Regions from separate parts of the Micromonospora sp. DT15 genome, predicted to be linked through region 1. Evidence: riboswitches for the same ligand, from Rfam matches in the RefSeq annotation. Region 1 holds a riboswitch; the other holds the start of a gene.
What was found. A riboswitch is a leader RNA that binds a small molecule or an ion and turns the genes downstream of it on or off. The one in region 1 is predicted to bind thiamine pyrophosphate.

Region 1 (14,915 bases):
TCAGTGCACCATGTCCTTTCCGACCGGGGCCGGCAGGCCACCGGAGGGGGTTGTCGTGACGGGCCGGCGGGAGGGGTGGAAGCCGGACGCCGCCGTCGTGGGGGGACTCTTCGCGGGCACAGCGTACGAGAAACCCACAGTTGCGACGCCAGGCGTATCGGGTTGCGGAACGGAAACAACCTGACGACCACCCCAGCCGGTGCGATACCTCGACAGGGCGGCTAGCCTTTGTCGGATTCCTGACCGTCCACTCAGCGGAGGTACGCCGGAGATGATCCGACTGTCCGGGGTGTCCCGTACCTTCGAGGGCCGATCCGGCCGGGTGGAGGCGCTGCGCGGTATCAACCTCGACGTCGCCGAGGGCGAGTTCGTCGCCGTACTCGGCCGCTCCGGCTGTGGCAAGTCCACACTGCTGCGGCTGATCGCCGGGCTGCTCCCGCTGAGCGCCGGTGAGATCACCGTCGCCGGTACGCCGATCGCCCGCCCCCGCCAGGACATCGCCATGCTGTTCCAGAAGCCGGCGCTGCTGCCCTGGCGCACCGTGCTGGACAACGTCCTGCTGCCGGTGGAGATCTTCGGCTGGAGCCGCGCCAAGCACCGGGAGCGGGCCCGGCAGTTGCTCGACGTGGCCGGGTTGGCCGGCTTCGAGAAGCGGCTGCCGCACGAACTCTCCGGCGGAATGCAGCAGCGGGTGTCGCTGTGCCGGTCGTTGATCGGTGAGCCCCGGGTGATGCTGATGGACGAGCCGTTCTCCGCACTGGACGCGCTCACCCGCGAGGAACTCTCCGGCGAACTCCAGCGGGTGCACATGGAGAACAAGCCGACCATCGTCTTCGTCACCCACTCGATCGACGAGGCGGTGCTGCTCGCCGACCGGGTGGTCGTGCTGAGCCCGCGCCCCGGCCGGATCCGCAAGGTCGTCGACGTGAACATCCCCCGGCCCCGCACCCTGGGCCGCAACGCCCACCTGGCCGACGTCGCCCAGGTCAGCGCCGACCTGCACGAACTGCTGATGGAACGCGAACAGCCGGCCACCGCCGGCGCGGAAGGACACTGACGATGCGGGTGTCGGTCTTCACCGAGCCGAACCGTGGCGCCAGCTACGACACCCAGCTCCGGTTCGCCCGGCTGGTCGAGGCCTGCGGCTACGAAGGTTTCCTCCGCGCCGACCACTACCAGTCGATGGGCGCCGACCCGGGCCTGCCCGGCCCCACCGACGCCTGGCTGACCCTCGCCGCGCTGGCCCGGGAGACCGAGCGGATCCGACTCGGCACCCTGGTGACGTCGGCCACGTTCCGCCTGCCCGGCCCCCTCGCGGTGATGGTCGCGCAGGTCGACCAGATGAGCGGTGGCCGGGTCGACCTCGGCATCGGCGCCGGCTGGTACGAGCGCGAGCACACTTCGTACGGCATCCCGTTCCCGGCGGTCGGGGAGCGTTTCGACCGGCTGGCCGAGCAGCTTGAGGTGATCACCGGGCTGTGGGGAACGCCACTCGGCGAGACCTACAGCTTCACCGGCGACCACTACCGGCTGGTGGACGCTCCCGCCCTGCCCAAGCCGGTGCAGGTGCCCGGCCCGCCGATCATCGTGGGCGGGCGTGGCCCCAAGCGCACACCCGAACTGGCTGCCCGGTACGCCGACGAGTTCAACATGCCGTTCAAGTCCGTGGCCGCCACCGCCGAGGCGTACGACCGGGTGCGCGAGACGTGTGAGCGCACCGGACGGACGGAGTCCGGGCGCGCCCCGTTGGTGCTGTCCGCCGGGATCGTCGTCGCCATCGGCCGGACCGACGCGGAGGCCCAGCGTCGGGCCGCCCCTCTGCACGAGAAGAGCGCTCTGCCACCGGAGGACCCGGTGGTCGGCTCCCCCGCGCAGCTCGCGCAGCGGCTCGGCGAGTTCGCCGCGATCGGTACCACCCGGGTACACCTGCGCCTGATCGACTTTGACGATCTCGACCACCTTGAGCTGATCGCCGCCGAGGTGCTGCCCCAACTGGACGGAGCACGATGACCGACGTGATCGACGGAACCGAACTCGGACCGGTGGGCCAGGAGATCGTGTACGAGAACGACCGGGTCCGGGTCTGGCACATCCGCCTCGAGCCGGGCGAGCGGCAACCGCTGCACCGGCACGACCACCCCTACCTGGTGGTGGCGATCGAGGGCGCCAAGAACGTCGTACAGACCATCGACGGCACCCTGATCGACGCCGACGAGCCCACCGGTGGAGTCGTCTACCGGGACCCGGGCGCGGTGCACATGCTGACCAATGTCGGGGATACGACTTACCTGGCTCGGCTGGTCGAACTCAAGTAGACCCGCCGATGGCCACCGGCGTGCCGCGCGGCGCGCCGTTGGCTATCGGGTGTACCGGGTGCGTAACGTGCCGGACATGGCCTTTCGGACCTGGGGCAGACTGCTGCTCACGGCGCTCGGGGTGAGCGTGCTGGCCGGAGCCGGCCAGCTCGGCGTCGCGTACGGTTTCGGCATCGTCCGCCTGACCGGCGCATTCACCGGTACGACTGTCAACCAGTGGCCGGCCCAGTTGGTCTGGGTGGGCTGGTTCGCCGCCAACGCAGCCGTCGCCGGCGCCGTCCTGACCGGACGCCTCGCTCGCCGTGACGCTCCGGCGGCCAGCACCGGCCGGCAGTTGGCGGTCGGTGGCGCGGCAGCGCTCGGTGCCACAGTCATCGCTCCGCTCTGCATGCAGCCCGCCCGCGCTGCGGAGCTGATCTCCGTTGACCCGGTCTGGGCGGTGGGCATCTGCGCCATGGTCGGTGCGGTGATCGGGGCGGGCGCGGCGATCGCCGTCCTGTTCCGGCCCGAGCTGGGGTGGAACATGGCGGCCGTGGCCGGCACGGTCTGGCTGCTGGCGCTGATCTCCGTCCTACCGTCGCTCGGCACGGCCGGCCCACTGCCGACCGTCCGGCTCGGCGTACTGGAGCCGAGTTGGCTCGACGACGCCGCCGCACAGCGACTGGCGATGCTCCTGCTGCCCATCGTGGCGCTGCTGGCCGGCGCGGCGACCGCCGGGCTGGCTCGCTCGCGGGGTCAGGCTCCACTGGTCAGCGGAGCCACCGGGGTGGCCGGTCCGGTGCTGGTGGCGTTCGCCTACCTGACCGCCGGTCCCGGCGACGCGGTGGACCGCTACCAGACCGCCCCCTACTACGGCTCGTTGATCGCGATCCTCGCCGGAGCGCTCGGCGCGGCCGCCGCCGCGCTGCTGCGCTGGCCGATGGGCACCCGTACCACCGATCCGCAGGCGATCGAGCCCACCGCCATCCTGCGCCCGCTGTCCACCGGCCCGGCGCTGACCAGCGCGTCGAACGACACTGACAGCGCGGCGAACGGCGGAGACAGCGCGCCGAACGACACGGACAGCGCCGGGGGCACCGACACGGAGCTGGCCACCCGCACGAAGCCCGCCGGCGTCGTTGCGGGTCCGTGGGCGGCGGGCGATTCCGATGCCGTACGCACCGTCCCGGCCCACTGGGACTGGCCGGCGACCACAGCGAGCGGACAGCACGGTCCGGCTCCCGCCACTGCTACTCCCGCCGCACCGGCTCAGCCCGCGGCCTGGCTGACCGCGCCGACCGGTGAGTTCACCGCCGCTGGGCAGACGCCGCCGCGTCAGGATGATGTCCTGGCCACTACCGAGCCCTCGGCCGGCGCGGACGTCAGCATCGTCACCGACGCCACCGCGACCGGCACGACGGCCGGCCGCGCCGACGCCGCGACCCCGGCGGGCGGCCGGGCTGTCGACGAGCCGACCGGCAGCACAGCGACGGACCCGAGCGGCAGCACGGCGACGGACCCGAGCGGCAGCACGGCGACCAGTGGCAGGCCGACCGGTGGGCGCACCACCCGCAAGTCCGCCGACACGTCGAGCGCCACGGGCGCACCTGGTTCCAGCCCGACCAGCGCGGGCAGCGGCACCGAGGCGACCAGCACGGCATCGCCGGGCACTGAGGCTTCCGGTCCCGACGCCACGGCATCGACGGGCACGGGGCCAACCCCGAGCACCGCTGGCACGCTCGACCACGGCACGCCCGAGGCGCCGCCGACGATCAAGCCGCGACGCAGCCGCAAGTCGAAAGCCAACCCGGACGCCACCGCCTCCGACGTGGCCGACGACACGTCCTCTGCCGGTTCGGCAACACCCAGCGAGACGACCGCCGACGCGACGACCACAAGCGAGACGACCGCAAGCAAGACGACCGCTCGCGCGACTACCGCAAGCGGGACGACCACCGACGCGACGACCACCGGCCGCGCCACGAAGGGCACCCGGCCGGGCAGGTCCGCCGACAGCACGGCCACCGACACTCCGGCGCTCCGCCAGGAAAGCCCTGGTGAGGTGTCGAGTTCGACCTCCGAGGTCGCCTCAGCGGCTGCCTCCGGCACGGCCGCAGCCCGGACCACCGCTACCGGCGCGAAGCGAGCACCTGCCACCTCCGGCACCGGCTCGAAGCGAGCACCGGCCGCGTCCACGACCGCCGAAACCGGCGCGACGCAGGTGCCGGCCAACCCGGAGTCCCCCAGCACGCCGACCGACGCCACACAGACCCCGCCCACCGGGACCGGGGCGACACCAGCACCGACCACCACTGCCGGCCAGGTTGGCGCGAAAGCCACACCGCGCGTCCCGAAAGCCGGCACGGACAGCAAGGCAGCAGCGGCCGACGCGACCAGCGATTCCGCGATCGCCGGGGCTCGTGGCACCGACAGCGCGCGGTCCGCCGCCGAGGACGTTCCCACCGCCGGGTTGTTCGCGGCCACCGCCGCCGACGACCCGGACACGGGGCGGTGGACGCCCGCGCCGTCGGCCTGGCCGGTCACCTCGACGTGGACGGTGCCACCGCAGGCATCCGAGCCGGGGGCAACGGCATCGGAGGGATCGAGCAGTGCTGACGCGCCGACCGGGCCGACGCCGAGGCCCCGGCATCGGGCACCGTTGCCGGACCTGAGCCGGGCCGGCACCTGGAACGCATTCGACACCTCCCGGCGGGGCAGGTCGGCAGGATCGCCGGACAGTTCGCCGGCACCCACGGCGCCCACCGAGGCCAGCGAGACGACCGCTCCGGCCGAACGTCCGGGCCTGACCGGTGCGCCCGCGAACGCCGCGAGCGCCCCCGCCGACACCGCCGATCCGGCACCTGCCGACGGCGCGTCCGCAGCGTCGACGGCGCCGAAGGTGGCAGAGCAGCCCTCCCGACGCGGGCGGCTCGGCGGGCTGTTCCGCCGCAACCGGTCCCGCGCCGCCGAGGAGAGCCCCAAGACGTCGGACGAGGCGGAGCCGCTGGCGACCCAGGACGAGGAGTTCGTCGACTGGGTGGCCGGTCTGAGCAAGCCGGTGACGGACAACGAGCCCGCGCAAGAGAACGACCGCCGATCACTGCGCTCCACCGGTCGACACCACCGCGACTGACCCACCCCGACCGATCTGCCGCAACCGACCTGCGTCACGCGGCGCTCAGATCCACCGCCCAACCGCTTGATCGACTCGGGTTCATTGATACCGGGCCAACCCACTCACCGGGACGCCCCGACATCCGTGAACCCGAGTCGATCAAGCGACGGCACCCGCGCCGGACCGGGCAGGGCGACTCCGCGCGCCCCGCAGGACGGCCCGGCAACGGGCAGATCAAGCGAGCGGCAGGTAGACCCGGCTCCCGCCGGAGACGAACTCCTCCGACTTGTCCTTCATGCCGCGCGCCGCGTACTCCTTGAGCTCTTGGGTGATCTTCATGGAGCAGAACTTCGGGCCACACATCGAGCAGAAGTGTGCGGTCTTCGCCGGCTCCGCCGGCAGGGTCGCGTCGTGGTACGAGCGCGCGGTCTCCGGATCCAGCGAGAGGTTGAACTGATCCTCCCAGCGGAACTCGAACCGCGCCTTCGACAGGGCGTCGTCCCAGGCCTGCGCGCCCGGGTGCCCCTTGGCCAGGTCCGCCGCGTGTGCCGCGATCTTGTACGCGATCACGCCCGCCTTCACGTCGTCGCGGTCCGGCAGGCCGAGGTGCTCCTTCGGCGTGACGTAGCAGAGCATCGCGGTGCCGAACATGCCGATCATCGCGGCGCCGATCGCCGAGGTGATGTGGTCGTACGCGGGCGCGATGTCGGTGGTCAGCGGACCGAGCGTGTAGAAGGGCGCCTCGTGGCACCACTCCTGCTGAAGGTCCACGTTCTCCTTGATCTTGTGCATCGGTACGTGACCGGGGCCCTCGATCATCACCTGGACGTCGTACGCCCAGGCGATCTTCGTCAGCTCACCGAGGGTGCGTAGCTCGGCGAACTGTGCCTCGTCGTTGGCGTCAGCGATCGACCCGGGGCGCAGCCCGTCGCCGAGGGAGAACGTCACGTCGTAGCGCGCGAGCAGCGCGCACAGCTCCTCGAAGTTGGTGTAGAGGAAGTTCTCCTCGTGGTGCGCCAGGCACCACGCCGCCATGATCGAACCGCCTCGGGACACGATCCCGGTCACCCGGTCCACGGCCAGCGGCACGTACGGCAGGAGCACCCCGGCGTGCACAGTCATGTAGTCCACGCCCTGCTCGGCCTGTTCGATCACGGTCTCCCGGAACACCTCCCAGCTCAACTTCACCGGGTCGCCGCCGACCTTCTCCAACGCCTGGTAGATCGGCACCGTCCCGATCGGCACCGGCGAGTTCCGTACGATCGCCTCCCGGGTCTCGTGGATCCGCTTACCCGTGGACAGGTCCATCACGGTGTCCGCGCCCCAGCGGGTGGCCCAGGTCAGTTTCTCCACCTCCTCCGCGACCGACGAGCTGACCGCCGAGGTGCCGATGTTGGCGTTCACCTTGACCAGGAACGCCTTACCGATGATCGCCGGTTCGCACTCCGGGTGGTTGACGTTGAGCGGGAGCACCGCCCGGCCGGCGGCGATCTCGGCCCGCACGAGTTCCGGTTCGACGTTCTCCCGGATCGCCACGAACTCCATCTCCGGCGTCACCACACCGGCCCGCGCGTACGCCAACTGGGTGGGCCGGCGATTGCCCACCCCGGCCAGCGGGGTACCCGCACCCCGTACGGGCGCCACGTCACCCCGCTCGGCGATCCACGGGCCCCGCAGTGCGGGCAGCCCCACCTCCGGGTCCGACCCCGGGCCGGACGTGTCGTAGAGCCGCACCGGCGGCAGGTCACCGGTCAGCCCCACCTCCGCGAACGGCACCCGGACATCCGGCCGTGAACCCTCGACGTACACCTTGCCTCGTGCGTGCATGACAGCCTCCCTGGTGATCAAGCGGACCAGCCGAAGTGGTTCAGCGGCCCGCGCCCCGCGCCCAGCTCCCAGCCCCGCGCGCCGGTCAGCGCACGGAGCACGTACTCCTTGGCGGCCCCCACGGCGGCCGGCACCGGATCGCCCAGACCGAGCCGCACCGCGATCGCCGCCGAGAACGAGCACCCGGTGCCGTGGGTGTGCCGGGTGGTCACCCGGGGTGCGCGCAACACGGTGGTGACGCCGCCGCCGTGCAGCACGTCGACCGCCTCGCCCCCGTCCAGGTCACCTCCGGTGACCACCACGTACTCCGGGCCGCCGGCCACCAGGGCCTCGGCGGCCACGACCATCGCGGCCACGTCGTCCACCGGGCGTCCGGTGATCGCCGCAGCCTCCGCGCAGTTCGGGGTCGCCACGGTGGCGTACGGCAGCAGCCGCTCCACCGCACCCACCACGCCGAGCCGGTGACCGCTCGTGGCGACGAGCACCGGGTCGACGACGAGGTGGGGCAGCCGGTTGTCCCGGGCGGCCTCGGCCACCACGTCGGCGATCGCCGGGGTGCCGAGCATCCCCGTCTTCACGGCGCAGACGGTGAAATCGGTGAGCACGCTGTCCAACTGCTCGGTGACGGTGCGCGGGGGCAGCGGCAGCACCGCGTCGACACCCCGGGTGTTCTGCGCGGTGACCGCCGTGAGGACGCTGGTGCCGTACGCGCCCAGCGCGGCGAAGACCTTGAGGTCGGCCTGGATGCCGGCGCCGCCGCCGGAGTCCGAGCCGGCGATAGTCAGTAGTGTTCGCGGGGTCATTTGCCCTCTTTAGTTGCGGTTTGGGGCTGCGGCCGACAGTGCCCACTCCGGGCGGTCAGGCTTGATCCCTGCGTGGGCACTGTCGGCCGCAGCCCCCGTCGTGGAGACCTGGGTGACCCCGCTTCGGGTGGTGAGAGCTCAGGGGTGACCGCCTCTTGAAAAGCCCTGGTGAGGGTGGCGGCTGTTTCGGTGGCGTTCTCTGCTCGCATGAGGGCCCCTAGTACTGCTACTCCGGTGGCTCCTGATTGGACGCAGGCGGTCACCTGTTCTGGGGTTTCGATTCCGCCGAGGGCCAGCACGGGTACCGGGCTGGCCTCGACCAGCTTGCGTAGGCCGTCGGTGCCCAGGGGTGGGCCGTAACCCGGTTTTGTCCTGGTGGGGTGGACCGGGGAGATGGTCGCGTAGTGCTCGGTGGTCAAGCGGTCCAGCTCGCTGCGGTCGTGGCAGGAGCGGCCCACCAGCGGGTGGGCTGGCGGCGGGTACGGGCCGGCGGCGGGCAGGTGCACGGCGTCGCCGCCGAGCGGGTCGGGGCCGGCCACGATGAGGGTTCCGCCGACGTCGGCGAGGATCGCGCGCAGGTCGGCGGCGAGGGCGGCGCGTTCGGCGCGGGGCAGGTCCTTCTCCCGCAGCACCACCCAGCGCACTCCCCCGGCCACGGCTCCCGCCACGACCCGGTCGAGCCCTTCCCGCGCGACGCGCCGGTCGGTCAACAGGACAACCCCGGACGGCGGTGTCACAGCTCGGGTCTTCCCTCGTCGGGGGTGGAGGCGAGCGCGTGGAAGCGGCGCTCGATCCGGCCGGCCTGGGCCGCCAGTCGGCCCGCCTCGACGGCGTACCGCATCGCGGTGGCCATCGCCACCGGGTCGGCCGCCCGGGTGACAGCGCTCGCCAGCAGCACCCCGTCACAGCCCAGCTCCATCGCCAGCGCCGCGTCGGACGCGGTGCCGATGCCGGCGTCGAGGATCACCGGCACGTCCACACCCTGCCGGATGAGTCGAATGTGGTGCGGGTTGCCGATGCCGAGCCCCGAGCCGATCGGGGAGCCGGCCGGCATCACCGCGGCACAGCCCACGTCGGCGAGGCGGCGGGCGAGCACCGGGTCGTCGCTCGTGTACGGCAGCACTGTGAAACCGTCGGCTACCAACTCCTCGGCGGCGCGGAGCAGCTCCACCCCGTCGGGCAGGAGCGTCCGCTCGTCGCCGATCACCTCCAGCTTGACCCAGTCGGTGTCGAACGCGTCCCGGGCCAACCGGGCCACCTTCACCGCCTCGGTCGCGGTGTGGCAGCCGGCGGTGTTCGGCAGCAGGCGTACGCCGCACCGGTCCAGCAGCTCCAACAGCCCACCCGTCGAGCCCGGTGCCGTGCCCACCCGGCGCAGCGCCACTGTGACCAGCTCGGTGCCGGACGCCCGGATCGCCTGCTCCAGGACGTACAGGTTCGCTGCACCGCCGGTGCCGAGGATCAGCCGTGAGGTGAAGGTCTCCCCACCCAGCTCGAACGGCACGCCGCTCACCCGCCCTGCGCCGCGGTGAGCACCTCGACCCGGTCACCGTCGCGCAGTGCCCGGGCCGGCCAGCCGGTCCGGGGCACCACCTCGCCGTTGACCGCGACCGCCACCCCACGTGGGTGCGCCACGACGTCGCGGACCAGGTCCGCCACTGACGCGCCCGCGGCGACGCTGCGCCCGGCCCCGTTCACTGTCAACTCCACAGGTCCCCCTCCACACGCGGTTCAGGTCGGCCCGACGCGGCCACCGTGGCACCGCCGAAGCGGTCGGCGCGGAAGGGCGCGAGCAGCGGGTCGGGTACGCCACCCAGCACCAGGTCGGCGATCAGGTCGGCGGTGATCGGGGTGAGCACGATGCCGTGCCGGTGGTGCCCGGTGGCGACCAGGACGTCCGGTCGGTCGGGCAGCGGCCCGAGGATCGGCGCGTTGTCCGGGGTGCCCGGGCGCAGCCCGGCGACCGCCTCGACCAGGTCGTACTCGGCCAGCTCGGGCAGCAGGTCGACCCCGGCGCGCAGCAGCCGTTGCACAGCACCGGCGGTGACAGTGGTGTCCGAGCGCTCCTCGACCGTCGCGCCGAGCACCACCTCACCGTCGGCGCGGGGCACCAGGTAGACGTGCTCGCCGTCGGCGTACCCCCGGATCACGTGCCGGAAGCCCGGCGCGACGCCGTCGGGCGCGCGGAGCCGGAGGATCTGACCTTTCACCGGCCGCACGGGCAGGCCGGTGAGCGCTGTGGCCCCGCAGCCGGCGGCGACAACGGTGACCGATGCGTGCACATCGGACAACCCCCGGACCGGCTGCGGCACGAGCACCGCGCCGGCCCGCTGCGCGGCCGTGCGCAGCGCCGGCACCAGCAGCCGGGGGTCGACCTGATGGTCGGTGGGCGCGAGCGCACCGCCGCGCACCCGTGGGGCGAGCGCCGGTTCGCTGTCGCGCAGTTCGCTGGGGCGCAGCGGCGTCACGGGCAGGCCCAACCCCTGCTGGTACGCCCACAGCCGGCGCGCCTCGGCGAGGTCGTCGCCGGTGAGCCCGACCATCAGGGTGCCCTCGGTCCGGTAGCCGATCTCGATCCCGGTCGCCTCGGTCAACTCGGCGGCGAACGCTGGCCAGCGGGCAGCGGATGCCAAAAGCAACCCGGTCAGCTGCCGCTCACCGAAGTACGCCTCGGCGACCGGAGAGAGCATGCCGGCGGCCACCGCCGACGCCCCCGAGCCGGGTGCCGGATCGTGCACCACCACCCGCAGCCCGCGAGCGGCGCAACGCCAGGCGATGGCCAGCCCGATCGGCCCCGCCCCCACCACTGCCACGTCCGGCCGGACCCGGTCGCTCGACAGCGGTGACGGGGACCGGCCGGTCAGCACGTCAGAGCCTCGATCAGCTCGGCGGTTGCCCGTGCCGGATCGGCGGCGGAGGAGACGGCGCCGACCACCGCCACCCCGTACGCCCCGGCGGCCCGCAGCGCCGGCACCCGGGCCGCGGTCACTCCGCCGATCGCGATGACCGGAACGTCGACGGCGTCGACGACGGCGCGTACTCCGGCGGGCCCGATGGGGTCCGGCAGGCCGGTCTTGGTGCTGGTGGTGTGACACGGACCGACGCCCAGGTAACTGGCGCCCGCCGCGACGGCCTCGGCCGCCGGGCCCGGCGCGCGAGCGGTTGCGCCCAGCACACCGGTGGGGCCGAGCACCCGGCGGGCGGCGGCGACCGGCAGGTCGTCGGCGCCGACGTGCCCACCTGCCGCGCCGAGCGCCAGCGCCACGTGCAACCGGTCGTTGACCAGGCAGGTCGCCCGGTACGGCGCGCAGAGCGCCAACACCCGCCCGGTCAGGTCGTACGCCTCGCGGTCGGTGGCGGAATCCTCGACCCGGACCTGCACCACCAGGTCGGCGTGGGCCACGGTGAGGGCGGCGCGGACCACGGCGAGTGGGTCACGACCGGGTCGGGTGTCGGTGATGAGATGCAATCGCCCCAGGGACGGCACGGCAACGCTCCTCCCTGCGCCGGCATTATCCGGATCAGGTTCGACGGTCGGGGGCTGTCAGCCCCCCTCTCAGCCCGGTACACCGGGCTCCCGTGGGTTACTTGCGTGTCACCGTACGACAGATCCGCCGGCCTGCCAAGGCGCGGGGTGGGCGGTGGCCGGCCGGGCCGGCGGCGTGAAAACGAGCTAGATCCAATGGGGCACTTCATACGGTCCTGTTCGGAATGTCGCCCCCCGTTGCAGAACCGTTACCCGTCTGCATCTTGCCCGACATCGAGCCAGCCGAATTAATTTGTTCAGCGATTCGACAAAATGTCGGTGGGGGCACCCTGGCACGGTGTGACCACCGGCTCCATCAGGGACGGCCTTCGGCGAGCCGACTCCCGCGAGCTCTGTCACTACGACACAGGAGGCGGCGTGTCCCGTTCTCGTCGTGCCCGCGTACCAATCACCGCAACCCTGATCTCCCTGGCCATGGCCTCGACCACCCTGTTCGGCGCGCCCGCGCAGGCGGCCGCCCAGGTTCCCCCACGGGATGCGAAAGCCGCAGCCCCGGTCAGCCAGGTGGCGCCGAAGGCGCCAAAGGCAGCGGCCGATCCCTTCTCCGTCCTGATCTTCTCCAAGACCGCCGGCTTCCGGCACGACTCGATCCCCACCGGCGTCGCCGCCATCCAGCAGCTCGGCGCCGCCAACGGATTCACAGTGGACAACTCCGAGGACGGCGCGGCATTCAACGACGCCAACCTGGCGAAGTACAAGGCGGTGATCTGGCTCTCCACCACCGGTGACGTGCTCAACGCCGACCAGCAGGCGGCGTTCGAGCGCTACGTGAAGGCCGGCGGCGGCTACGTCGGCATCCACGCCGCGTCGGACACCGAGTACAGCTGGGCCTGGTACGGCGACCTGGTCGGCGCGTACTTCGCCAACCACCCGCAGAACCAGACGGCCACCGTCAAGGTGGAGGACCACGCCCACCCGTCCACGGCCGGGTTGCCGGACCGGTGGTCCCGGTTCGACGAGTGGTACAACTACCAGAGCAACCCCCGGCCGGACGTGCACGTGCTGGCCAGCCTGGACGAGAAGAGCTACACCCCGGGCGCCGGCGCGATGGGTGCGGACCACCCGGTCGCCTGGTGTCAGGACTACGACGGTGGCCGCTCCTGGTACACCGGTTTGGGCCACACCCGGGAGTCGTACGCCGAGCCCGAGTTCCTGTCCCACCTGCTCGGCGGCATCCGCACCGCGGCCGGCGTCGAGAACGCCGACTGTGGCGCCTCGAAGACCTCGAACTTCGAGAAGGTCACGCTGGACAGCAACACCAGCAACCCGATGGAGCTGGACATCGCCCCCGACGGGCGGGTCTTCTACATCGAGCGTGACGGTCGCGTGCAGATTGTGAAGCCGGACACCGGCAACACCGTCACCGCCGTCGACCTGGACGTCTTCACCGGCAACGAGGACGGTCTCATCGGCATCCGGCTCGACCCGGACTTCGCCACGAACAACTGGGTGTACCTGTACTACGCCCCGAACGACGGGGTCACCCGCAACCTGCTGTCCCGCTTCACGGTCACCGGCGACACCATCAGCCTGGCCAGCGAGAAGCAGGTGCTCCGGGTCGACACCCAGCGCAACACCTGCTGCCACGCCGGCGGCAGCATGACCTTCGACGGCGACGGCAACCTCTACCTGGCCACCGGTGACAACACCAACCCGTTCGAGTCGAACTCATACTCGCCGCTCGACGAGCGGGCGGGCCGCCAGGACTACGACGCGCAGCGCACCTCCGCGAACACCAACGACCTGCGCGGCAAGGTGATCCGGATCCACCCGGAGGACGACGGCACCTACACGGTCCCGGCCGGCAACCTCTTCGCGGCGGGCACCGAGAAGACCCGTCCCGAGATCTACGCGATGGGCTTCCGCAACCCGTTCCGGATCGGCACCGACCCGAAGACCAACACGCTGTACGTCGGCGACTACGGGCCGGACGCCAACACCGACAACCCGAACCGTGGCCCCCGCGGTCTGGTCGAGTGGAACATCGTCACCCCGGGCAACTACGGCTGGCCGTACTGCACGGGCACGAACGAGGCGTACAACGACTACACGTTCCCGTCCGGTCCGAGTGGCCCGAAGTTCGACTGTGCCGCACCGGTCAACAACTCGCCGAACAACACCGGCCTGACCAACCTCCCGCCGGTGGTCCCGGCGACCGTCGACTACGGGTACGCCGGTGACGCGCGCTACCCGGAGATCGGCGGCGGCGGCGCCCCGATGGGTGGCCCGGTCTACCGTTACGACGCCGACCTGAACTCGAACCGCAAGTGGCCGGCGTACTACGACGGCAAGGCTCTGCTCGGTGAGTGGAACCAGAACAAGATGTACACCATGCAGGTGACCCCCGACGGCAAGTCGTTGGTGGACATCAACCAGTTGCTCACCGGCATGAGCATGATCCGGCCGATGGACTTCGAGTTCGGCCCGGACGGCGCGCTGTACCTGATCGAGTGGGGCAGCGGCTTCGGTGGCAACAACGACAACTCCGGCGTCTACCGGATCGACTACACCGCCGGTGACCGTGCGCCCATCGCGGCGGCGTCCGCCAACCCGACCTCGGGTCCGGCGCCGTTGGCCGTCACGTTCTCCAGCGCCGGCTCCCGGGACCCGGACGGTGGCACGCTCACCTACGCCTGGACGTTCGGCGACGGGCAGACCTCGACCGAGGCCAACCCGACCCACACGTACGCCACGGCGGGCAACTACACCGCCCAGCTCACCGTCACCAACCCCAAGGGTCGGACCGCGGTAGCGAACGTGCCGGTGACGGTCGGCAACACCGCGCCGACGGTCACCATCGAGTTCCCGCCGGACGGCGGGTTCTTCAACTGGGGTGACCAGGTCCGGTACACCATCAAGGTGACCGACCCCGAGGACGGGGAGATCGACTGCGCCCGGGTCGGGCTGCAGGTGCTGCTCGGTCACGACGAGCACGCCCACCCGCTGGAGCAGCACACCGGCTGCACCGGCACCGTCCAGACGTCGCTCGCCTCCGGGCACGGCGCCGAGGCGAACGTCTTCGCGGTCTTCGAGGCCACCTACACCGACGAGGGTGGTGCCGGTGGCTCCGGTGCCCTGACCGGCCGGCAGATCGAGGTCCTCCAGCCGAAGCAGAAGCAGGCCGAGTACTTCACCGCCACCGGGCGCGCCCCGGTGAGCACCGGTGGTGGAGACCCCGGCGTGCAGCGCGAGGCCGGCGCCGACACCGCCGGTGGCGGCCAGAGTATCGCCTTCATCGAGGACGGTGACTGGTGGTCGGTCGCCCCGGCGAACCTGACCAACATCACCGAGATCCGGTTCCGCGCCGCCTCCGCCGCCGCTGGCGGTCG
Region 2 (14,915 bases), on a different contig from region 1:
GCGACTATCCGCGCTACACGGCGGCCAGCGCGATCGCCGAGACCGCCGAGCGGCTGACCCCGGTGGAACGGGAGCCGTCGCTGCGGCTGTTCCAGCTCACCATCGGCGCGCTGAAGGCGCTGTCCCGGGGCGAGCACGCCACCACCCTGGTGCTCGACGCGTACCTGCTGCGCGGGATGTCCCTGGCCGGCTGGGCGCCGGCGCTGGTCGCCTGCGCGGTCTGCGGCACGCCCGGGCGGCACCGGGCGTTCTCGGTTCCGGCCGGAGGCGCTGTCTGTCCGGACTGCCGGCCCCCCGGGGCGGCTCATCCCGCCCCGGCCACCATCGACCTGATGTCCGCGCTGACCTCCGGCGACTGGGTGATCGCCGACGCCACCGACACCGCCGTACGTCGAGAGTGCAGTGGGCTGGTCGCGGCTCACCTGCAGTGGCACCTGGAGCGCGCGCTACGCTCGCTGCCGCTGGTCGACCGGGGTCCCTCGGCGGCCGGCACGGCCCCTCCGCCGGAAGGCACCGGGGCCGTGGTGCTCCGGCCACGCGGCGACGTCGAGGCCGGGGCGGACGGCGCGAACAGGGAGTGACCGAGTGATCCGATCGAAGAAGGCCGGCCGGCGCGAGCCGACCCCGCCGGTGCCACACCCGTCCGGGGCCCGACCACCAGCGCTGCCCACCGACGCGGTGCCGAAGCACGTGGCGGTGGTGATGGATGGCAACGGCCGCTGGGCCAAGGACCGCGGGCTGCCCCGCACCAAGGGGCACGAGGCGGGGGAGCACAGCCTCTTCGACACCATCGAAGGCGCCATCGAGATGGGCATTCCCTACCTTTCGGCGTACGCGTTCTCCACCGAGAACTGGCGGCGCTCGCCCGACGAGGTCCGGTTCCTGATGGGCTTCAACCGGGACGTGATCCGTCGCCGCCGTGACCAACTGGTCGACCTGGGCGTACGGGTGGTGTGGTCGGGCCGGCCCGGTCGGCTGTGGAAGAGCGTCATCACCGAGTTGCAGACCGCCGAGGAGATGTCCCGCGACAACTCGACGCTGACCCTGCAGTTCTGCGTCAACTACGGCGGGCAGGCCGAGATCGGTGACGCCGCCGCCGCGATCGCCCGGGACGTGGCGGCCGGCCGACTGGATCCGGCGAAGGTCACCGAGAAGACCGTGGCGAAGTACCTCTACCACCCGGAGATCCCGGAGGTGGACCTGTTCCTGCGCCCTTCCGGTGAGGAACGGATCTCCAACTTCCTGCTCTGGCAGACGGCGTACGCCGAGTTGGTCTTCCTGGACACGCTCTGGCCCGACTTCGACCGCCGCCACCTCTGGTACGCGTGCGAGCTCTACGCCCAGCGGGACCGACGCTTCGGCGGCGCGTTGCCCAACCCGGTCGCCCCGGTTATCTGAGCCGACGCGCTTACCCGCACGTCACTCTGGGTATCAGAGTCGTCAGAAGCCACTGACGGAGGTGAACCCACATGATCCAGAAGCGCATTGCCCAGTGGGCGGTGATGGCTATCGCGGTGCCGCTGGCCGCGGCCGGCGCCCGCCGACTCAGCCACACCCTGGAGGCCCGGCGTGGTCCCTCCGGGGCGACCCGGCTGCTGACCAAGGGCGCGGACCTGATCCGTCCGCAGAAGGCCAAGCGCCGCCGCTTCTTCTGACCGATTCCTTAGCTGTCCTCGGCGCCGCCCGCACTCCCGTGCGGGCGGCGCCGTCGCGTCCCCACCAACTCGCCCCGCGTGTGGTCCCCGCCCCGCGTGTGGTCCCCGCCCCGCGTGTGGTCCCCGCCCCGCGTGTGGCCCCCGCCCCGCGTGTGGCCCCCGGCCCGCGTGTGGCACCCGCCCCGCGTGTGGTCCCCGCCCCGCGTGTGGTCCCCGGCCCACCCCTGCTCCCGCCCTGCCCCAGCCCTGACCCTCCGCGCCCTCGCCCCAACCGCGCCCCGACCAGCCTTGACTGGTCGATCATGGAGTTGTGGTGGCCAGATTCGGAGTTTTTGCGACTTATATCCACCACCACAACTCCATGATCGATGCGGCAGGGCAGGGCAGGGCAGGGCAGGGCAGGGCAGGGCAGGCAGGGCGGGCCGCAATGGTCAGGGTGGGGGCGCGGGGCTGGGGTGGGGCGCAACCGCCGTGGGGATCGCCGTGCCGGTCCGCGCTCGCTGGGCAGGGTGGGGCCGGGTGGTTGGTGTGAGGACGCCTGGTCTGGGTCAGCTCTTGATCGAGGGCGGGGTACGCGGTGGTGGGTTGGGGTGGGTGCGCTCGTTTCGGGATGCCGTGCAAAGGCGGCGGGTAGGGTCCGGAGGTGGTGGGACGACGGCGGTTGGGGGCCAGATGCGGGATCTCCGCTTCAAGATGATCATGGCGTTGAACGCCGCCGACCTGGGCGACCCGATCTGCGAGCAGGTAGCCGAGATCTGTGCCGAGATCGCCGAGCAACACTGTGCCGAGTTCGGCCACACTCCCCAGTTGCGCACCGGTGAGATCGCCGAACTGGCCAGCGGCGATCCGGCCCTGACCTGGGCGCCGTCGACCCCCGACGCCGGGCAGCGTGCCTGGTGACCGCGCCGGCGCCCGCCGTCGACATCCGTCGTGCCGATGATCGATTCGCCACCCGGATCTCCTGGCTGGACTCCAAGCACTCCTTCTCGTTCTCCCGGCACTACGACCCGGCCAACACCCACCACGGCCTGCTGCTGGTCAACAACGACGACGTGGTCCGACCGGGCGCCGGCTTCGAGACCCACCCGCACCAGGACATGGAGATCGTGACCTGGGTGCTGCGCGGTTCCCTGGTGCACCAGGACTCCACCGGGCACTCCGGGGTGATCTACCCGGGTCTGGCCCAGCGGATGAGCGCCGGCACCGGCATCCTGCACTCCGAGAAGAACGACGCCTGGCGGCTCAACAACCAGGAGCCGCACACCGACCCGGTGCACTTCGTGCAGATGTGGGTGCTCCCCGACGAGCAGGGCGTAGACCCCGGCTACGAGCAGTTGGAGATCGAGGACGAGCTGCTCCGCGGGGGCCTGGTGCCGATCGCGTCCGGGATGGACCGCTACGACGGCGCGTCCGCGATCCGGATCCGCAACCGGTACGCGACCCTGCACGCCGCCCGTCTCGCCCCCGGCGACGAGGTGACCATCCCGGACGCGCCCTACGTGCACCTCTACGTGCCCAACGGCACGGTGACCCTGGAGGGCAGTGGTCCGCTCGGCAGCGGCGACGCGGCCCGGCTCACCATGACCGGTGGCCGGCGGCTGACCGCCGACGAACCGGCCGAGATCCTCGTCTGGGAGATGCACGCCACGGTCGCCTGACCGCTACCGGTTCGCACCTGCCGTCTCCCTAGATCGCGCTTGAACATGGATGTAGTGGCCTCCACGGAGAGGGAGGCCACTACATCCTGGATCAAGCACGATCTAGCAGGGCGCAGGGCGCAGGGCGCAGGGCGCGGGGCGCTGCGAACCGGGCTCCGCGCCGGCTACGCCGGCGACTCGGTGCGGTCGGCGGCCCAGGTGGTGTGGAACGAGCCCTCGCGGTCCACCCGCTGGTAGGTGTGCGCGCCGAAGTTGTCCCGCAGACCCTGGATCAGCGCTGCGGGCAGCCGCTCCGCGCGCAACGCGTCGAAGTACGCCAGCGACGACGAGAACGCGGGCGTCGGCACACCGGCCCGGGTCGCGTCGGCCACCACCCGCCGCCAGCTCGGCACGCCGGCGCTGACCGCCTCGGCGAAGTACGGCGCCACCAGCAGCGTCGGCAGGTCGGGCTGCTCGTCGTACGCCTCACGGATCCGGTTGAGGAAGCGGGCCCGGATGATGCAGCCGCCCCGCCAGATCGTCGCGGTGCCGCCAAGGTCGATGTCCCAGTTGTATTCCTGGCTGCCCGCGCGGATGTGGTCGAAGCCCTGCGCGTACGCGACGATCTTGGAGGCGAGCAGCGCCCGGCGGACGTCCTCGACGAACGTCTCCCGGTCGGTCACCTGCCACTTCTCACCCGCGTCGGGGAACGCCCGGCGGGCCGCCTCGCGCTGGTCGACGTGCCCGGACAGCGAACGCGCGAAGGTTGCCTCGGCGATCCCGGTGATCGGGATGCCCAGGTCCAGGGCGCTCTGCACGGTCCACCGACCGGTGCCCTTCTGCTCGGCCCGGTCCTGCACGATGTCCACGAACGACCGGCCGGTCGCCGCGTCGGTGTGCGCGAGCACGTCGGCGGTGATCTCGATGAGGAACGACTCAAGCTCGCCGTTGTTCCACTCCCGGAAGATCTCCGCGATCTCGGCGGGCGTCGCGTCCAGGCCGGCCCGGAGCAGGTCGTACGCCTCGGCGATGAGCTGCATGTCGGCGTACTCGATGCCGTTGTGCACCATCTTGACGAAGTGCCCGGCGCCGTCCGGCCCGACGTGCATGCAGCACGGCACGCCGTCCACCTGGGCGGCGATCTTCTCGAACATCGGCCCGAGCTTCGCGTACGACTCGGCGGAGCCGCCCGGCATGATGCTCGGCCCGCGCAGCGCGCCCTCCTCGCCGCCGGAGACGCCGGTGCCGCTGAAGTGCAGCCCCTGCGCCCGCAGCGCCTCCTCGCGGCGGCGGGTGTCGGCGAAGTGGGCGTTGCCACAGTCGACGATGATGTCGCCCTCGTCGAGCAGCGGCACCAACTCGTCGATCACCGCGTCGGTGGGCGCGCCGGCCTTCACCATCACGATGACCGCGCGGGGTCGTTCCAGTGACGCCACGAAATCGGCCATCGTCTCGCCGGGCAGGAACGTGCCCTCGTCGCCGTGCTCGGCGACCAGGCTGCGGGTGCGCTCCGGCGAGCGGTTGTGCACTGCCACCGTGAAGCCGTTGCGGGCCAGGTTGCGGGCCACGTTGCGACCCATCACCGCCAGCCCGGTCACACCGATTTGTGCCCTCGCCTGATCAGCCATTCGTGCCGCCACCTCTCGTCACACCACTATCAGCGCTTGGGAACTTACCGTGATGTGAGCCGATACGGACCAGTGACCGACGTCCCGTTACTGCACGTGATGCGGACGTTGCCCCTGGCGGCTCGGGCCCTCGGCGCCGGTCGGCGAGCCCTGCGCAGGGAAACGTGTCGTCATTCCGCGCCGCGCGCGTCAGCCTTCGGCGAGACGGGCTTCGATTCGGGCGATCTTCCCGGTCAGCGCGTCGGTGACCCCGGGTCGGACATCGGCCTTGAGCACCACACTCACCCGGGGCGCCCGCGCGGCGACCACGTCGACCGCCTGCTTCACCACCGCCATCACCTCGTCCCACTCGCCCTCGACGGTGGTGAACATGGCATCGGTCCGGTTGGGCAGGCCGGACGCACGGACCACCCGCACCGCCTCGGCGACCAGGTCACCCACAGAGTCGTCACCGCCGAGCGGGGTGATCGAGAACGCGATCAGCATCTGCCGATCGTGCCAGTAAAAACGGATGCGCGTCGGTCGGGCGGTGGCTACGGTACGAACATGCGTAACTGACGCCCCAATTCCGAGCCGGCCCGCCGTCCCGCGTCGCGGTCCGTGCGCTCCCGGGCGTCCCGCATTCCCTCCCCGCCGTTCAGTGGCGATGGCCCTGCCTGGCCCGGTGAGCAGTCCCTTCCCCGCTCGACCGCCGCGCAACGGCGGTCACCAGCCGATCCGACCGACCGCCGCAGCGCGGGACCGGCCGTGCCGGTCGGCATTGAAGGAGGCCCGGATGCCTGCCAGGCGTAACCCGAAGAAGACCCGTACCCCGAAAGCGACGCCCCTCGGCGTCGACCCGGCGGCCGGCCACGGCCCGCTGCCAACCACGCTCCCGGCCCTCGACCTCGCGGTCGAACCGCCCCTGCCGGCGCTGCCGGCGGCACTGGTGGAGCCTGCGCCGCGGGCAGATCTGGCACTGCCCGCAGTACTGGTGGAGCCGGCGCTGCGGGCTGAGTCGGCGTTGCCTGCGGCACTGGTGGAGCCGGCGCTGCCAGCCTCCGCCCCGGGCGAGGTGGCGGTCCCGGACGAGGTGGCCGTGCCGGCAGCGGTCGATGTGCCAGCGGTTGTCGATGCGCCTTCGGTGGGTGATCTACCGAAGCCGACCGGCCGACCGAAGGCACCGACGGCAGGGCCACCACAGGGCGGCGGCAACCGCTCCGGCGGCGGCCGCAGCCAGCAGGCCGGCCAGGCCCGCCGCTACGCCTTCCGCCGCAGCTGACCAAGCCACCCCACCCCACCCCGACCCACCCCGCGATCTTGCACTTTCTGCGCTCACATAACTGGCATACATGAATGAATCGACGACAGAATTCGCAAGATCGACGGGGGTGGCGCGTGTGCGCCGGGTGGTGACAACAACATCAGGGATGTAGTGGCCTCCTTCGCCAGCGAAGCCACTACATCCCTGATGTTGTGCGGATCTTGCCGGCGGCGGCGGCGGGCGGCGGCGGGCAGCGGGCGGGGCGCGGGCGCGGGGTCAGCTGATGAGGGGGCGGAAGGTGCCCAGGATGACGCTCGTGGTCAGGGCGGCTGCGGCGAGTACGGCAGCTCCGGCGACGAGGAGGACGTCGGCGCGGGTGAAGTGCTGGTGGCGGGCGACGGTACGGGGTGTGCCGGCGTCGAAGCCGCGCGCGTCCATCGCCACCGCCAGCCGGGTGCCTCGGCGGATGGCCCCGACCAGCAGCGCGAACGCGGTGGAGGCGAAGAGTCGCAGCTTCGCCACCGGATTGCGTCCCGCGTCGACGCCCCGGGCGCGTCGAGCCATGCTGATCATCTGCCACTCCTGACCGAGCAGCGGCACCAGCCGGAACGCGGCCAGCGCACCGATGGCGAACCGGGCCGGCGCCTTCGCGTTCTGGATCAACGCGTCGGCCAGGTCGGTGGGGTCGGTGGTCGCGAAGACGATCACACCGGGCAGGGCCACCGCGAACACCCGCAGCACCAGGCCGAGCGCGGTGAGCAGGACGCCGGTGCTCACCAGCACCGGTCCCACGTCCAGCAGGACCCGGCCGGACCGGTCGGCGGCGAACAGCACCAGGGTGACCAGGATGCCGGCGGCACTGAGCAGCAGTGGCCAGGCCCGCCGGGCCAGCACCCGGTAGCGGATGCCGAACAGCGGCAGGACGGCCAGTTCGAGGGCGATGGCGATTGCCGGGGCCACCGGGTCCAGGGTCGCCAGCAGGGTGAACGAGAAGACCAGTGCGGCGGCGACCTTCGCCACCGGGTTGCGGCGGGCCAACGGCGCGTCCGGCGCGGCGACCGGCTCGATGCTGATCATCGCTGGTCGTCCGGGGTCCGGTGCAGGGTGACGGTGCGGTCGGCGAGCGCGGTGACGAAGTCCGCGTCGTGGGTGACGGTGACCACGGCGTGCCCGGCGTCGCGCAGGTCGGCGAAGAGGTCGACCAGCTCCCTCCAGGTCCGCCGGTCCTGACCGAAGGTGGGTTCGTCGCAGATCAGCAGGCGTGGCGCGGTGGCGAGGGCGGTCGCCACGCTCAGCCGCCGCGCCTCGCCACCGGAGAGGGTGTACGGGTTGGCGGCGGCGAGTCGGGCCAGCCGTAGCCGTTCCAGCAGCCCGGCCACGGTCTCCTTGACGGCTGCTTCGGGTTGACCGGTGCGGCGCGGGCCCAGCGCCAGCTCGTCGAAGACGGTGCTGGTGACGAACTGGTGCTCCGGGTCCTGGAAGACCGACCCGATGCGTCGGGCCAGCGCGGGTGCCCGCCACCGGTGTGGGGGAGCGCGGTGGTCCGCGCCGGCCAACTCGGCCGTCGCGGTGACCTGCCCGCTGCCCGGCCTGAGCAGACCGCCGAGCAGCAACGCCAGGGTGGACTTGCCGGCACCGTTCGGTCCGCGTACGGCGAGTGCTTCACCGGCGCGTACCGCCAGGTCGGTGGGGCCCAGCCGGGGCGGCAGGCCGAGCTGGTCGGCGGTGAGCAACAGCTCCCCGGGGCTGGCGGTCGCCGGTCGGGGCGCGATGGGGTGACCGGGCACCCAGACCCCCTCGGCGGCCAGGGCGGCGCCGTGGGCGGCGAAGACCGCCCCGGGCGGGCCGTCCGCGCGGACGCCGCCACCCGGTTCCAGGACGACCACCCGGTCGACAAGCGGCAGTGCCTCGGCGACCCGGTGCTCGACCAGGATCAGCGTGGTGTCGGCGTCCAGTGCGCCGGCCACCGCGTGCCGGACCAGCTCGGCCCCGGCCGGGTCGAGGTTGGCCGTCGGCTCGTCGAGCAGCAGCAGGGCGGGGCGTAGGGCCAGCGCGCCGGCCAGGGCGAGGCGTTGCTGCTCGCCGCCGGAGAGCGCGGCGGTGTGGCGGTCCCGGGAGTACGGGAAGCCGACCCGGTGCAGGGCCTCGTCCACCCGGGGCCAGATCTCGTCGGCCGGCACTCCTCGGTTCTCCAGCCCGAACGCGACGTCGTCGCCGCAGCGCGCCATCACCAGTTGGGTCTCCGGGTCCTGGAAGACGATGCCGACCCGTTCCCGCCCCTTGCGGGGGTCGAGCCCGTCGATCTCGACGGTGCCCTCCTGCTCGCCGGAGTCCTCCGGGAGCAGCCCCGCCAGGGCGCTGAGCAGTGTGCTCTTGCCAGCCCCGGACGGCCCAAGAAGCAAAACCCGCTCCCCAGCCTCAACCCGCAGATCAACCCCGCGCAGAGCCCAGGCCCGCCGCCCAGCGTGCCGCCACCCGAACCCCCGCAGCAGTACCCCGCCCACCAAACCCACCCCCTCCCACCCACCTCGCCTACCCTTGTTGATCAAGAGATTTGCGTCAGGAAATGGGCTTCTGTTGACGCAAACCTCTTGATCAACGCCGTTGGGTGGGGGTTAGATCAGGGCTCGGTTTCGGCCTGCCGGGAAGCGGTCCAGGACGCCGGTGTTGGCCAGGGCGTTCGTCAGCAGCCAACCGCCCAGGCCGGCGATCACTGTGGCGCTGACGATGGTGAGCAGCGCGTACGGGATGCGGTAGTCAGTCAGCGCGTAGTCGACGTTCCAGACGAAGAAGTCGAACAGCGCGGCGCTGAGGCCGGTCAGCGCGCCCGCGAACACCGCGGTCGGCAGGCGGAACGACCGGTACCGGAAGGCGGCGAAGGCCAGCTCGGCGCCGATGCCCTGCACGATGCCCTGCGGAATGACAGTGCCGGCCCACTGGCTGCCCAGCAGCGCGGACAGGACCGCGGCCACGGTCTCGCAGTAGAGCGCGGCGCCGGGCTTGCGGATGACCAGCCCACCGATCACCGCCGGCATCAGCCAGACGCCGTAGAGCAGCGTCTGCGCCGGCGGGAAGAAGGCGAACGCGCCCTCGGTGGCGCTCCAGACCAGGCCCCAGGCCCAGAAGATGACGCCGAAGGCGACCGCGATCACCGAGGCGACCACGATGTCGATGGTGCGCCAACGGTGTGTGTCAGTGGTGGATGTCATGTGTTGCTCCCAGTTCGTGAGTGCGAACCAGGAGAAGACGCACGCCGCGTCCGGTGGCACCGGACTGCGGCGCGGCTGGAGGTCGACCGAACTCCCTGCGCTGGCATTACCCAGATCAGGTTCGAGGGTCTGCGGGCGTGCCCGCACTCTCAGCGCTGTGCGCTCCCCTGTCGGATATGAAGTTGTCTCGCTGACGCTAACACCGACCAGGGGCGCGGGCCCAGCAGGGCATCCGCCTGACCTGCGGGAGCGAGCGGCCGACCGCCGGCTGGGTACGCTTCCGATCATGCGGGTTGACGCGCGAGGCTTCACGTTCGAGGTGACCGTCGGCGGTCCGACGGACGGCGTACCCGTCCTGCTGCTGCACGGTTTCCCCCAGCACAGCGGCGAGTGGGACGACGTGGTGCCGGCGCTGCACGCGGGCGGGCTGCGCACGTACGCGCTGGACCAGCGCGGTTACTCACCCGGTGCCCGGCCCACGGTGGTGGCCGACTACCGGATCCCCGAACTCGTCACCGACGTCGCGGCGGTGCTCGACGCGCTCGGGCTGGACGCCGTGCACCTGGTCGGCCACGACTGGGGCGCGATCGTGGCCTGGGCGGTTGCCGCCCGGCACCCCGAGCGGGTCCACACGCTGACCGCCGTGTCCGTACCGCATCCGGCGGCCATGGCGTACGCCCTGAGCAACGACGCCCAACAGAAGGCCCGCTCGTCGTACATCGCCCTGTTCCGCAAGCCCGAAAAAGCGGAGAAGGTCCTGCTGGCGTGGCACGCCACCGCGCTGCGCAAGATGCTCGGCGGGGTGGGCGACACCTCCCGGGTGAACCGGTACGCCGACCCGATGCGTGAGCCGGGTGCGCTGACGGCCGCGCTGAACTGGTACCGGGCGATGTCCCGCGCCGACCTGGCCGGCGTCGGCCCGGTCGCGGTGCCCACCACGTACGTCTGGAGTGACCGGGACGTCGCCATCGGCCGGACCGCCGCCGAGGCGTGCGCGGAGAACGTCACCGGCGACTACCGCTTCGTGCAGCTGCCCGGGGTGAGTCACTGGATCCCGGACGCGGCACCGGCCCCGCTCGCCGAGGCGATCCTGGCCCGAGCCGGCGGGACGGCCTGAGCAGCAGTGGACACCAACGGGCTGCTGGCCCGCAATCGAACGACGGAGGACGTATGACGGTGAGCGCCGAGGACTACCTGGCCGTGGTGACCGAGACGATCGGCCGGGTGGCCGCCAGTCAGCGGGAGGCGGTGGGGCGGGCCGCCGACCTGATCGCCGAGGCCGTCCGAACCGACGGCGTGGTGCACGCGTTCGGCACCGGGCACTCGGAGGCCCTCGCCATGGAGATCGCCGGACGGGCGGGTGGTCTGGTGCCGACCAACCGGATCGCGCTACGCGACCTGGTGCTGCTCGGCGGCGAACCGGCCGACCGGCTGGGCCCGCTGCTGGAACGGGACCCGGCCGTCGCGCACCGCCTCTACGAGCTGGCCCCGGTGCGCCCCACCGATGTCTTCGTGCTCGCCTCGAACTCGGGCGTCAACGGCGCGATGGTGGAGTTCGCCACGCTGGTGAAGGAGCACGGTCACGGGCTGGTGGCGATCACCTCGGCGCGGCACTCCGGCCAAATGGCCTCCCGGCACCCGTCCGGGCGCAAGCTGAGCGACCTCGCCGACGTGGTGCTCGACAACGGCGCGCCGTACGGCGACGCGACGCTGCCCCTGCCCGGTGGTGGCGCGGTCGGCGCGGTCTCCTCGATCACCGCGGCGCTGCTGGCGCAGCAGGTGACAGTGGAGGTGGTGGCGCGGTTGCTGGCGGCGGGGGAGCGGCCCCCGGTCTACCTGTCGGCGAACATCCCGGACGGCGACGCGCACAACAACGAGTTGGAAGCGCGGTACGCGGGCCGGATCCGACGCGGGTCCTGAGGCCGCCGGCGGCCGACGTGCGTCGCCGAGATGAACGGCAGGTGTCGTGAACCTGTTTCGCGCTCGGCCGGGTGGGGCATTGGCGTTGCTGCCGGCGGGCGGGACCGCCGGCAGTAGCGTCTCACCGGAGGTAGCGCGTGTCCAAGGAGACCGAGAAGCAGCGCTGGCAGCGCAACTTCGCCGACCTGCTGCAGGAGTTGCGGGTCGCCCAGACCGGCGTGCAGATCCTCTTCGCCTTCCTGCTCACCCTGCCGTTCAGTAACGGGTTCAACGAGACCACTGAGTTCCAGCGCGACGTCTACATCGTGGCGTTGCTCGCGGCGGCCGCCGCCACCGCGATGATCATCTCGCCGGTGGCGTTCCACCGGGCGCTGTTCCGGCAGGGGCGTAAACCGGAGCTGGTCCGTTTCGCGCACCGGATGGCGACCGGCGGCCTCGCCTTCATGCTGATCGCCATGGTCAGCGCGGTGCTGCTGATTACCGACTTCGTGCTGGACCGGCCGATCGCCTTCCTGCTCAGCGCCCTGACCGGGCTGTGGTTCCTCGCCTTCTGGATGGTGCTGCCGTTCGCCCGGCGCAGCTGGGGTGAGGACGACATCGACGACGATGACGACGACCCGGACGCGACTGCCGGCGACTGACCGCGTCGATCTACACGCAGCGCTACCCCTGGGTAACAACCGGGGGTAGCGTGACGGTAGCCGCACCGAGCTTCGAGGGGGCAGCCGTGACCACGACGCAGAACGGCCGACCGACACCGGACGGCCCCGACTCCGAAACCACGGCCGGTGCCGCCGCGCCGCTGCCCGCCGAAGCCGGGCAGGTCACCGAGAAGGAAGCCCGGCAGGTCGCCGAGGCCGCCCGCGAATCCACCTGGGACCGGCCCAGCTTCGGCAAGGAGCTGTTCCTCGGCCGGTTCCGGCTCGACCTGATCGACCCGTGGCCCCGATCCGACCCGGACGACGTGGCTCGCGCGGAGGAGTTCCTTGGTCGGTTCCGCGCCTTCCTGACCTCCGAGGTGGATGGTGAGGCCATCGAGCGGGACGCGTCCATACCCGACTCGGTGTTCCACGGCCTGGCCGACCTCGGCGCGTTCGGCATGAAGATCGACCGGAAGTACGGCGGGCTCGGGCTGAGTAACCTGCACTACTGCCGAGCGCTCATGCTGGCCGGCTCGGTCAGCCCGGCCATCGGCGCGCTGCTCTCGGCGCACCAGTCGATCGGGGTGCCGCAGCCGCTGAAGATGTTCGGCACCCCCGAGCAGAAGCAACGCTTCCTGCCCCGGCTCGCCGCCGGTGAGGTGTCCGCGTTCCTGCTCACCGAGCCGGACGTCGGCTCCGACCCGGCCCGGCTGGCCACCATCGCGGAGCCGACCGAGGACGGCACCGGTTACCGGCTCAACGGGGTGAAGCTCTGGGCCACCAACGGCATCGTGGCCACCCTGCTGGTGGTGATGGCCCGGGTGCCGGCCACGCAGGGACGTCGGGGCGGCATCACCGCGTTCGTGGTGGACGGCGACAGCCCCGGCATCACCGTCGAGCGGCGCAACGAGTTCATCGGCCTGCGCGGCCTGGAGAACAGCCTGACCCGGTTCCACGACGTGATCGTCCCCGCCGAGAATGTCATCGGCGGCGAGGGCAAGGGGCTGAAGATCGCCCTGACCACTCTGAACACCGGCCGGCTCTCACTGCCGGCCATGTGCGTGGGCGCCGGCAAGTGGGCGTTGAACGTGGCCCGAGGGTGGGCCGCCGACCGGGTCCAATGGGGACGGCCGGTGGGCGAGCACGAGGCGGTCGCGCAGAAACTCTCCTTCATCGCCGCCACCACGTACGGCATGGAGACGATGCTCGACCTCTGCTGCCTGCTCGCCGACGACGACCGCAACGACATCCGGATCGAGGCGGCACTCGTCAAGCTGTACGCCAGCGAGATGGCCTGGAAGATCGCCGACGAGCTGATCCAGATCCGAGGTGGGCGCGGCTACGAGACGGCCGACTCACTGGCCGCCCGCGGCGAACGCCCGGCCGCCGTCGAGCAGATGCTGCGCGACCTGCGAATCAACCGGATCTTCGAGGGCTCCACCGAGATCATGCACCTGCTGATCGCGCGGGAGGCGGTCGACGCCCACCTGTCGGTGGCCGGCGACATCATCGACCCGGACGCAGGGCTGGGCCGCAAGGCCCGAGCCGGCGCACGAGCGGGCGCCTTCTACGCGAAGTGGCTGCCCACGCTCGCCGTCGGTCGAGGGCAGAGCCCTTCGGCGTACGCCGAGTTCGGTCCGCTCGCCGCGCACCTGCGCCAGGTGGAGCGTTCGTCGCGCAAGCTGGCTCGGTCGACGTTCTACGCGATGTCCCGCTGGCAGGGAAAGATGGAGCGTAAGCAGGCGTTCCTCGGCCGGGTGGTGGACATTGGGGCCGAGTTGTTCGCGATGTCCGCGGTCTGCGTCCGGGCCTCCGCCGAACGGGACAGCCGCCCGGAGAACGTCGAGCTGGCCGACCTGTTCTGCCGGCAGGCGCGGGTGCGGGTGGACGCCCTGTTCGCCGCCCTCTGGGACAACACCGACTCGGTCGACACCGCTGCCGCGAAGCGCATCCTCGCCGGCCGCTACGCGAGCCTGGAGGAGGGCGTGCTCACCCCGTCCGAGGAGCTGCCCTGGGTGGCCCGCTGGTCGCCCGGCCCGTCCACCTCCGAGGATGTCCGCCGCCGCATCCCGCCGAAGCCGTAAACCCCGCCGCGGGTCGGCCGGGGTGCGGGTCGGCAGGGGTTGGCCGCGGTGCGGGTCGGCAGGGGTTGGCCGCGGTGCGGGTCGGCGGCTTCGGTCAGCGGGCTACCGCCCAGGCCAGCACCCCCGCCAGGATCAGACCGTTGAGCCCGGCCAGGGCCAGGTACGCCGCAGGTGGAATCTTCTTGCCCCGGCGCAGGAAGGAGACCAGGACAGCGGCGTAGCCGAGCAGCAGGACGGCGATGACGACGAGGAAGTAGAACACCCGACGACTTTAGCGGCCCCGGCTGCGTAGACCGAGTTGGCGCAGCTCCAGAGCGGCCAGGGCGTCGACTGTCGCGTCGTCGCCGCGCCGCCACGCCTCAGCGACGTCCGGGCCGATCCGGGTCAGTTGGCCCAGCGGCTGGGTGGCCAGGGCGCGCAGGGCGAGCAGATCCCGGCCGGCCGGCCCGACGGCCAGCTTCGCGGCCGACCCGGCTCGGCGCATCCAGCGCAGCCGTAGCGGCAACCAACCGAAGAGCACGATGCCGAGCGGGAAGATCAGCACCGCGACGGCGAGGGCGAGGGCGAGCTGATCGACCAGGTGCTGCTGGTCGCGGCCGGCGTCGGCCAGCCCACGGGCCGCGTCGGCGGCCTGCCGGAACGGAGCGGTCAGCTCGTCGCCGACCAGTGGCACCCGGCCGACCTTCCCGCCGGCTTCGGCGAGGTTGTCGGCGAGGCCGCTGCCCGCGCCCTCCAGCTTCTGTCCGGGTACGGCGAGCTTCTGCACCAGGTCGTGCAGCCACAGCGCGCCGCGGATCGCCACGTACACCCAGGCGACGACGAGCAGGTCGGTGAGCAACTGACGGGCGGCTGTCGGAAACCGATCGGCATAGATCTTCACGCCGGACAGCGTGTCACG

Region 2: it holds a riboswitch for thiamine pyrophosphate, as region 1 does, so the genes downstream of both, ACLQ3F_RS28245 (ECF transporter S component) here and thiE (thiamine phosphate synthase) in region 1, are expected to answer to the same signal.

Annotation. Positions count from the first base shown of each region.
Region 1 covers NZ_JBNCKJ010000005.1:216,047-230,961, reverse strand. The annotation lists gene ACLQ3F_RS13565 (ABC transporter substrate-binding protein) at 1-1, opposite strand, end outside; gene ACLQ3F_RS13560 (ABC transporter ATP-binding protein) at 272-1,057, shown strand; gene ACLQ3F_RS13555 (LLM class F420-dependent oxidoreductase) at 1,060-2,010, shown strand; gene ACLQ3F_RS13550 (cupin) at 2,007-2,315, shown strand; gene ACLQ3F_RS13545 (hypothetical protein) at 2,392-5,427, shown strand; gene thiC (phosphomethylpyrimidine synthase ThiC) at 5,644-7,236, opposite strand; gene thiD (bifunctional hydroxymethylpyrimidine kinase/phosphomethylpyrimidine kinase) at 7,254-8,039, opposite strand; gene ACLQ3F_RS13530 (thiamine phosphate synthase) at 8,036-8,776, opposite strand; gene ACLQ3F_RS13525 (thiazole synthase) at 8,773-9,552, opposite strand; gene thiS (sulfur carrier protein ThiS) at 9,549-9,749, opposite strand; gene thiO (glycine oxidase ThiO) at 9,740-10,906, opposite strand; gene thiE (thiamine phosphate synthase) at 10,900-11,526, opposite strand; TPP riboswitch at 11,521-11,630, opposite strand; gene ACLQ3F_RS13505 (ThuA domain-containing protein) at 11,944-14,915, shown strand, end outside.
Region 2 covers NZ_JBNCKJ010000015.1:80,613-95,527, forward strand. The annotation lists gene recO (DNA repair protein RecO) at 1-581, shown strand, start outside; gene ACLQ3F_RS28200 (isoprenyl transferase) at 586-1,398, shown strand; gene ACLQ3F_RS28205 (hypothetical protein) at 1,470-1,655, shown strand; gene ACLQ3F_RS28210 (thioredoxin reductase) at 2,328-2,555, shown strand; gene ACLQ3F_RS28215 (pirin family protein) at 2,552-3,313, shown strand; gene gndA (NADP-dependent phosphogluconate dehydrogenase) at 3,478-4,920, opposite strand; gene ACLQ3F_RS28225 (thiamine-binding protein) at 5,110-5,406, opposite strand; gene ACLQ3F_RS28230 (hypothetical protein) at 5,696-6,181, shown strand; gene ACLQ3F_RS28235 (energy-coupling factor transporter transmembrane component T family protein) at 6,440-7,240, opposite strand; gene ACLQ3F_RS28240 (ABC transporter ATP-binding protein) at 7,237-8,667, opposite strand; gene ACLQ3F_RS28245 (ECF transporter S component) at 8,779-9,372, opposite strand; TPP riboswitch at 9,447-9,551, opposite strand; gene ACLQ3F_RS28250 (alpha/beta fold hydrolase) at 9,659-10,489, shown strand; gene ACLQ3F_RS28255 (sugar isomerase domain-containing protein) at 10,543-11,292, shown strand; gene ACLQ3F_RS28260 (DUF6328 family protein) at 11,430-11,933, shown strand; gene ACLQ3F_RS28265 (acyl-CoA dehydrogenase family protein) at 12,020-14,017, shown strand; gene ACLQ3F_RS28270 (hypothetical protein) at 14,112-14,279, opposite strand; gene ACLQ3F_RS28275 (hypothetical protein) at 14,289-14,897, opposite strand.